Linked DNA regions of Flammeovirga yaeyamensis. The protein of the gene in region 2 interacts with the protein of the main gene of each other region in a pairwise test. Links are inferred from orthologs where the notes say so. Each region holds a gene or a part of one and is shown on either strand. Other genes may lie near its edges.

What was found.
Region 1: the proteins of KMW28_RS12455 (region 2) and rlmB interact in binary tests that used the Escherichia coli proteins (3 or more experiments, as listed by UniProt). The link is inferred for Flammeovirga yaeyamensis from one-to-one orthologs.

Annotation. Positions count from the first base shown.
Region 1 is NZ_CP076132.1:609,463-612,748, forward strand. Bases 38-2,983 are described here. They hold rlmB (23S rRNA (guanosine(2251)-2'-O)-methyltransferase RlmB), read right to left. Parts: upstream 1,935-2,983; coding sequence 1,140-1,934; downstream 38-1,139. Other genes in these bases: KMW28_RS02440 (glycosyltransferase family 9 protein), read right to left, coding at 38-315; KMW28_RS02445 (DUF4254 domain-containing protein), read right to left, coding at 481-1,089; KMW28_RS02455 (hypothetical protein), read right to left, coding at 2,078-2,680; KMW28_RS02460 (M28 family metallopeptidase), read right to left, coding at 2,783-2,983. Also shown: more of KMW28_RS02440, read right to left, coding at 1-37; more of KMW28_RS02460, read right to left, coding at 2,984-3,286. UniProt on the Escherichia coli protein: Specifically methylates the ribose of guanosine 2251 in 23S rRNA.
Region 2 is NZ_CP076132.1:3,149,096-3,152,330, forward strand. The notes cover bases 158-3,052. They hold KMW28_RS12455 (NAD(P)H-hydrate dehydratase), read left to right. Parts: upstream 158-802; coding sequence 803-2,302; downstream 2,303-3,052. Other genes in these bases: KMW28_RS12450 (HAD family hydrolase), read right to left, coding at 158-542; KMW28_RS12460 (adenylate/guanylate cyclase domain-containing protein), read right to left, coding at 2,331-3,052. In the rest of the region: more of KMW28_RS12450, read right to left, coding at 1-157; more of KMW28_RS12460, read right to left, coding at 3,053-3,235. UniProt on the Escherichia coli protein: Bifunctional enzyme that catalyzes the epimerization of the S- and R-forms of NAD(P)HX and the dehydration of the S-form of NAD(P)HX at the expense of ADP, which is converted to AMP.

The DNA.
Region 1 (3,286 bases), 2.5 Mb from region 2 along the record:
TGATGTTTGGAAAAAAGCATCCAAAATAAAAGTTCTTAATACGGAATGTATATCAGCTACTGCTAAAAAAGGACCTTGTGCCTGAAGCGATTTGTATAGATTTCTAAGTCCTTTAAAGCCGTTATGTTCCCCGTTTAAATCAGCTCCAAAAAAGGTTAACCTAGGAATATTTTCGAAAAAAGGCTTTAGAAACGGACGAGAAACCATAACGATTTCGGTATCCGGATTCTGCTTTAAAACCTCTTTAAGCACTGGAACGGTCATAGCCACATCGCCCATTGCTGAAAATCGAAATGCTAGAATTTTTTTTGACATGAAATAAACAGAATGTTGATAAACTTTAGTAATTCTAAGGTTAGACCATTGAAAAGCATAACCCGTCATAAAAATAAAAAGTTGTTTCCAAATACAAAGAGTAATATGAAAACAACTTTTAAAATAATCCTTATTAGAGGATCTATATCATATGATAAGGGAGGATTATTTACCTTCCTTATAAAGTACAGGGTTTAACGAAGGATCGTTGTACATTTTCATTTGCTTGTACACCTTCATGTATTTTTTACCTGCTGCAATATCATTTACTAATTCTTCGATAGCAGTTGATAAATCAACTCTTTGCTCCAAAAGAATATCCAATTTAGCTTGACAAGCTTCTTTGTGCTCAGGAGTAGCGTTTTCACGGTTTACTTCCTCTTGCATATGATAAATTTTCAAAGCAAGAATAGATAAACGGTCAATAGCCCATGCAGGAGACTCAGTATTGATACTTGCTCCATCTACCGCTGCAACATCTTTATATTTTTCCAAGAACCAACTGTCGATATATTCTACAACATCTGTTCTTTCTTGGTTAGAAGCATCAATACGTCTTTTGATTTTCAACGCTTCATCTGGATTAATTTGAGGGTCACGGATGATGTCCTCTAAGTGCCATTGCACAGTATCGATCCAGTTTTTAAGATATAATAGGTGTTGGATATCTTCCTTATCAAATGGGTTTTCGATAGGAGTATCTACGTGGTCTTTTATATGATAAGTATCGATGCTTTGTGCAAAGATTTTATTACAATTTTCTGTAAACTGCATAGATGCTTTTGTTTGTTATCTATAAATTTTCACAAAGATAGAAAAATGCATTAAGCATTCATCATTCTTTGTCTATTCGCTTCAAAAATGATGATACCGGCTGCAACACCAACATTCAATGAACTCACTTTACCTGTCATTGGAATTTTAGCCAATTTATCAGAGATATGAATTAATTCGCTATTGATACCGTCTTCCTCAGAACCCATAATAATAGCTGTTGGTCCTTCCAAATCGATGTAGTACACATCTTTAGAACCTTTCTCAGTACAAGAAACTAACTGAAGTCCTGCTTCTTGAATCTCAATTACTGTTTGAGTTAAATTGTCAACTCTTGCTACAGGAATATGGTTTAAGGCACCTGCTGATGTTCTTACAGCATCACTACCAATTTGTGCAGAACCTTTCTTAGGGATCACAATTAAATCTACTCCGGCACATTCCGCCGTTCTAGCGATGGCACCAAAGTTTCTAACATCAGTTACTCTGTCTAAAACCAGAACTAAAGGAACTTTACCTTCTTCGTAAGCAGTAGCAATTACATTTTGAGGATCCACATAGTCGATGGCTGGAACGAAACCAATCACCCCTTGGTGGTTCTTAGAAGTAATACGTTGTAATTTTTCTTGAGGAACACGAGAAACCACGATACCTGCTTTGTTGGCCATTTTATGAATTGCCGCCACAGACTCGTTAGATGAATCTCTTTGAATAAATAATTTCTCGAATTGTTTTCCTGCTTCTAAGGCCTCGAAGATCGGCTGAATACCATACATGATATCTTCAGCATTTGTTTTTGGACGTGGTGATCTTCTAAAATGATTCTTTTTATTATTATCGTACATAATATTGTAATGAACTTGGAAATGAACCCAGCACATAACTCTAATTGCACTTGGTTCCACATGCAAAGGTAATGGAAGAATTTAACAACTGATTAGAATAGTTGTAAACTTCTCATAATCATTTTATAAAAGGAGTGTTTTTTTTAGTTTACTTCATCATGTTGCTCACAAACATCGAATTGTGACATATCTTCTCTACCATTTGCAGAAATTTCGTCGTAGTTGCTTTGAATATCTGTTACACGGAATAACTCATCGTAATAGTACTCCCAGATTTCGTTATTTTCTTTATCTAAAGAAGGGACTCCCCAATTGGTAGAAGTCATGATACTGTTTCTATACAGCTTACCGTGATACTCAAGTTTACCATTTCCTCTATGGTGATAACCTAATAGTGCATGACATAATTCATGAGATACTGTAGAAAGCATCGCAGCTTCATCTCCATTCATATATTTCTTCCAATTCTTAGAAGTTTTATTGATGTTGACATTACTAGTCATTGGGTTACCCTTACCATTAATGCCTGAATAAGATGTTGTATGGATGGTGACTTTTTTATTTTTAAAGAAGACATTTCTTTTTGATGCCTCTTGAATATATCGATCGACCATAGGCTTTAATTTTAAAGCGTCTTGATCTTTGTATTCCACATTAACTTCATCAGCGGGAACGTGTTCGTCTAGTAAAACACATGACTGGAGGGAAACAAATAGCAGGAGTATGAATAGTAAGCGATGTTGCATGAGAGATATATAAATTATTGTTCTTATATATCTATTAACTCAAGACCAGCACATTAGATCGCAATTGTTAATACTTGTTCGGTTAATACGTTTTAACACAATTTAAAGGTTGTCGCAAAAGTCAATTATAAGCTGATAAGCCCCTTTAAAGTTACTTAAAGGCAAGGGAGTCCGATCGTTGACATCGTGATAATGAGTCCATGATTTTCCCATTAAATAAAAGAAAAATGAAGGTACTCCTGCTTCGCTGAAGAAATAATGATCAGAGTTAGCTGCTTTTCCTCTAGATTGTATAGAAGACAGATAATTGGCCTCCTTATTTAACGAGTCGAGTAATTGATATTGTTCCGTATATACTTTTCCATTCACGGCCATCATGCCGTCTTCACCAGTGCCAAATAAATCTAGATTCACTAGAAATTTGATTTGATCCAGAGGAATAAGTGGATGTTCGACATAATATTTAGAACCAATTAAACCTACTTCTTCACCACCAAAAGCAATAAAAACAATGGATTTTTCTGGAGGATTTTGTTGGTAATGTTTAGCAATTTCTAAAAGCATTGCCACTCCAGAAGCATTATCATTTGCTCCGGGGAAGTAGGT
Region 2 (3,235 bases):
ACATATTTCATCATTGGGAAATCGCCATGAGAATTACCATAAGCAACTGTTGGCTTGATTCCTCTTGCCTTCAAATTATCAACTTTACCTTCTTTGTCGTTGATGTTGATATTCTTTGCTTTTAGCTTCTCCGTTCTAAACTCAGAACCAATCACCACATCAAAAGAATTATTTAAATAGCGTTTGTTTACCTCTTCGGCAAATCTCACTTCAGAACCTGTACATAAAACTAATGTGTAACCCTCTTTTTTAAGACTATCCACAACAGTCATCATATAAGGATACACTCTGATATCGTGTTTCTTAAAAAACGATTTTAGATATTTTGGATATTTTGGATTGTTACTTAGTTCAGTTAAACCATTGACTAAATCATCCATAGTTTCAATCTGACTAGTACTATATTTCTTGGCAAAATCTGCCAATGCATAGTTTGGTGATTCAGAAATTAACGTTCCATCCATATCAAAAACAGCAATTTTATCTTGAGCTAGAACAAATTGTGAAACAAATAAAAGGGTAATTAGTAAAATCTTTTTCATTTTCTTCTGCGATTATAGTTTATATCCGTATTAACGTAAAGTTAAGAGTTTATTCATACCATATAAGATCATAAACTTCCCAATTAAGATCAAATACAATTTATTCACTTTTGTTTAGAATTCTGTTTTTTCAAAATTATAATACTATGATTTCTTGATGTAAGACAAAATAGAATCAATAGGTAAAAATTAGGAAAGGTTTGACTGATATTTAAACTTTTCTTATTAAATTATATCAAGCAAAACATCAAGAACTATACATGAAACTATATACTGCACAACAGATAAGAGATTGGGACAAATTCACTATTAAAAACGAACCCATCAAAAGTATTGATTTAATGGAACGTGCCGCTGGCAAATTAACTGATTGGTACCTTGAAAACTGTGGCGGTTATGAAGATGTGAGTATATTTTGTGGTATTGGAAATAACGGTGGTGATGGCTTAGTGATGGCAAGACTCCTCTCCAATGAACAATTTGATGTTAAAGTTTTCATTGTCCACTTTGGAGAAAATCCTTCTCCCGACTTTACTGAAAACTTAGAACGCTTACCTAAGAAAATTGATTGTGTCCACATCAAAGAATCTACTGATATTCCTGAGTTAAACAAAGAAACTGTGATTGTAGATTGCATTTTCGGATCAGGCATCTCTCGTCCTCCAAAAGGAATTACTTTGGATGTGATCACCAAAATCAATAAATCAAACAATCCAGTCATTTCAGTAGATATTGCTTCTGGACTGTATACCGATCATTATTCTACCCATTTTAATAGCATCGTAGAAGCGGATATCACTCTCACATTGGAAGTTCCAAAACTTTCTATGTTGTTCCCTGAAAACGAAAAGAATGTAGGTGAATTACATATACTAAAAATTGGATTAGATAAAGAATATGCAAGGACTGTAGATTCGAATTTCTATTTCACTACTTCACAGACAGCAGAAAAGATTTACAAACCTAGAAAGCGATTTGATCACAAAGGCAAGTTTGGTCATGTGTTATTAGTAGGCGGAAGTAAAGGTATGATTGGTGCCGTACAATTGGCCACTAGATCTGCTTTACGATCTGGTGCTGGTAAAACCTCTGTAATTGTTCCATCTTGTGGTTACGAAATCCTTCAAGCTACCTGCCCTGAAGCCATGTGTATTGCTGATCCATCTAGAAATCATATTGTCGCCTCTACTCTATTAAAGCCTTACACTGCCATTGGTATTGGACCAGGAATAGGAAAACATGAACAAACAAAAAAAGCGATCCGATCGATCATTGAAGACGCTGAAAAGCCGATTGTCTTAGATGCTGATGCTCTTAATCTGTTATCAGAAAATAGCGATTGGTGGGAAATGATTCCCGAAAACTCCATTTTAACTCCTCATGTTGGGGAATTCGAAAGACTAGCTGATATACATTTCATCAATTCATTTGACCGTTTAGAAGCCGCTTCAAAAATGGCTCAGGATCGAAAGGTGATTATTATTCTTAAAGGGGCAAATACTGCGGTCTGTTTACCAAATGGTGAAATTCACTTTAACTCTACTGGTAATCCAGGATTAGCCAAAGGTGGAAGTGGTGATGCTTTGTTGGGATTAATTACTGGTTTACTCGGACAAAAATACAATTCCATGGAAGCAGCTATTCTTGGTGTCTACATTCATGGAAAAGCTGGTGATTATGCCGCACAGAATATGAGTATAGAATCTGTGACCACTTCTGATGTGATTGATCATATTGGGAAAGTGTTTCTTGGGTTTTAGTCTCAAAAGGTTTCTCGGGATGTTGAAACTAAGCTAATTTAAAAATCTTAGTCGGCGTTTCCATCCCTTTCAATTTCACATCACCAATTTCTTCAATGTCAACATCACTCTTTTCCATGCGATCAAAGATGTTTTCTGAGATTAAAAACTGACTGTTATACGTCTTATTTAAAGATTCTATTCTTGCAGCTATGATCACGTTCTTTCCTGTAAGTGAATAGGCTTTTCTTTCGTCGTTACCTATGTTACCTGCTACAATATTTCCGCTATGAAGGCCGATCCCAATCTTTATTTCGGGTATTTTCTCCTCTTCCACTAATTGATTTATACATTGAAGTATTTCAAAGCCTGACTTTACTGCATCCTTTTCATGCCCATCATATTTGATAGGTGCTCCGAAAACTGCCATCAAACCATCTCCTAATAATTGAAGAACTACCCCATTATTTTTTCGAATAATTTCTATCAATTCACCAAAAACAATATTCTGAAATTTAGCAACCTCTGAGGGAGCTCGTGAATCTGCAAAAACAGTAAAATCTCGAATATCTAGGAACATAATGGAGGCATCAAAATTAGTGGTTTTAATTTCTTCTTCGCTGCTAATCATATGCTGAGCGATTTTCTGAGAGATCTGCTGACCAAATAGGCCCCTAATTTTTTCCAATAACCTTTTAGTGACTTTTTGCTCCTGACGTAAATTATGTTCCAATCGTTTTGTCGATTGAGCATAGAAATTAATTAAAAGAGACGTAATTATTATGGTAAAGACTGCATTTGAAATATAGGAAAAATGCAGCATATCTGTATCTAAAGAATAGATACCATGTTTAAAAACAATGGATATTGTTACATAGACTATGCAGATTAATATCAATAATCCGAATTGTACTTTTCTATTCCAATTTGGATTAAAAAAGCTAAGGCCTGCTA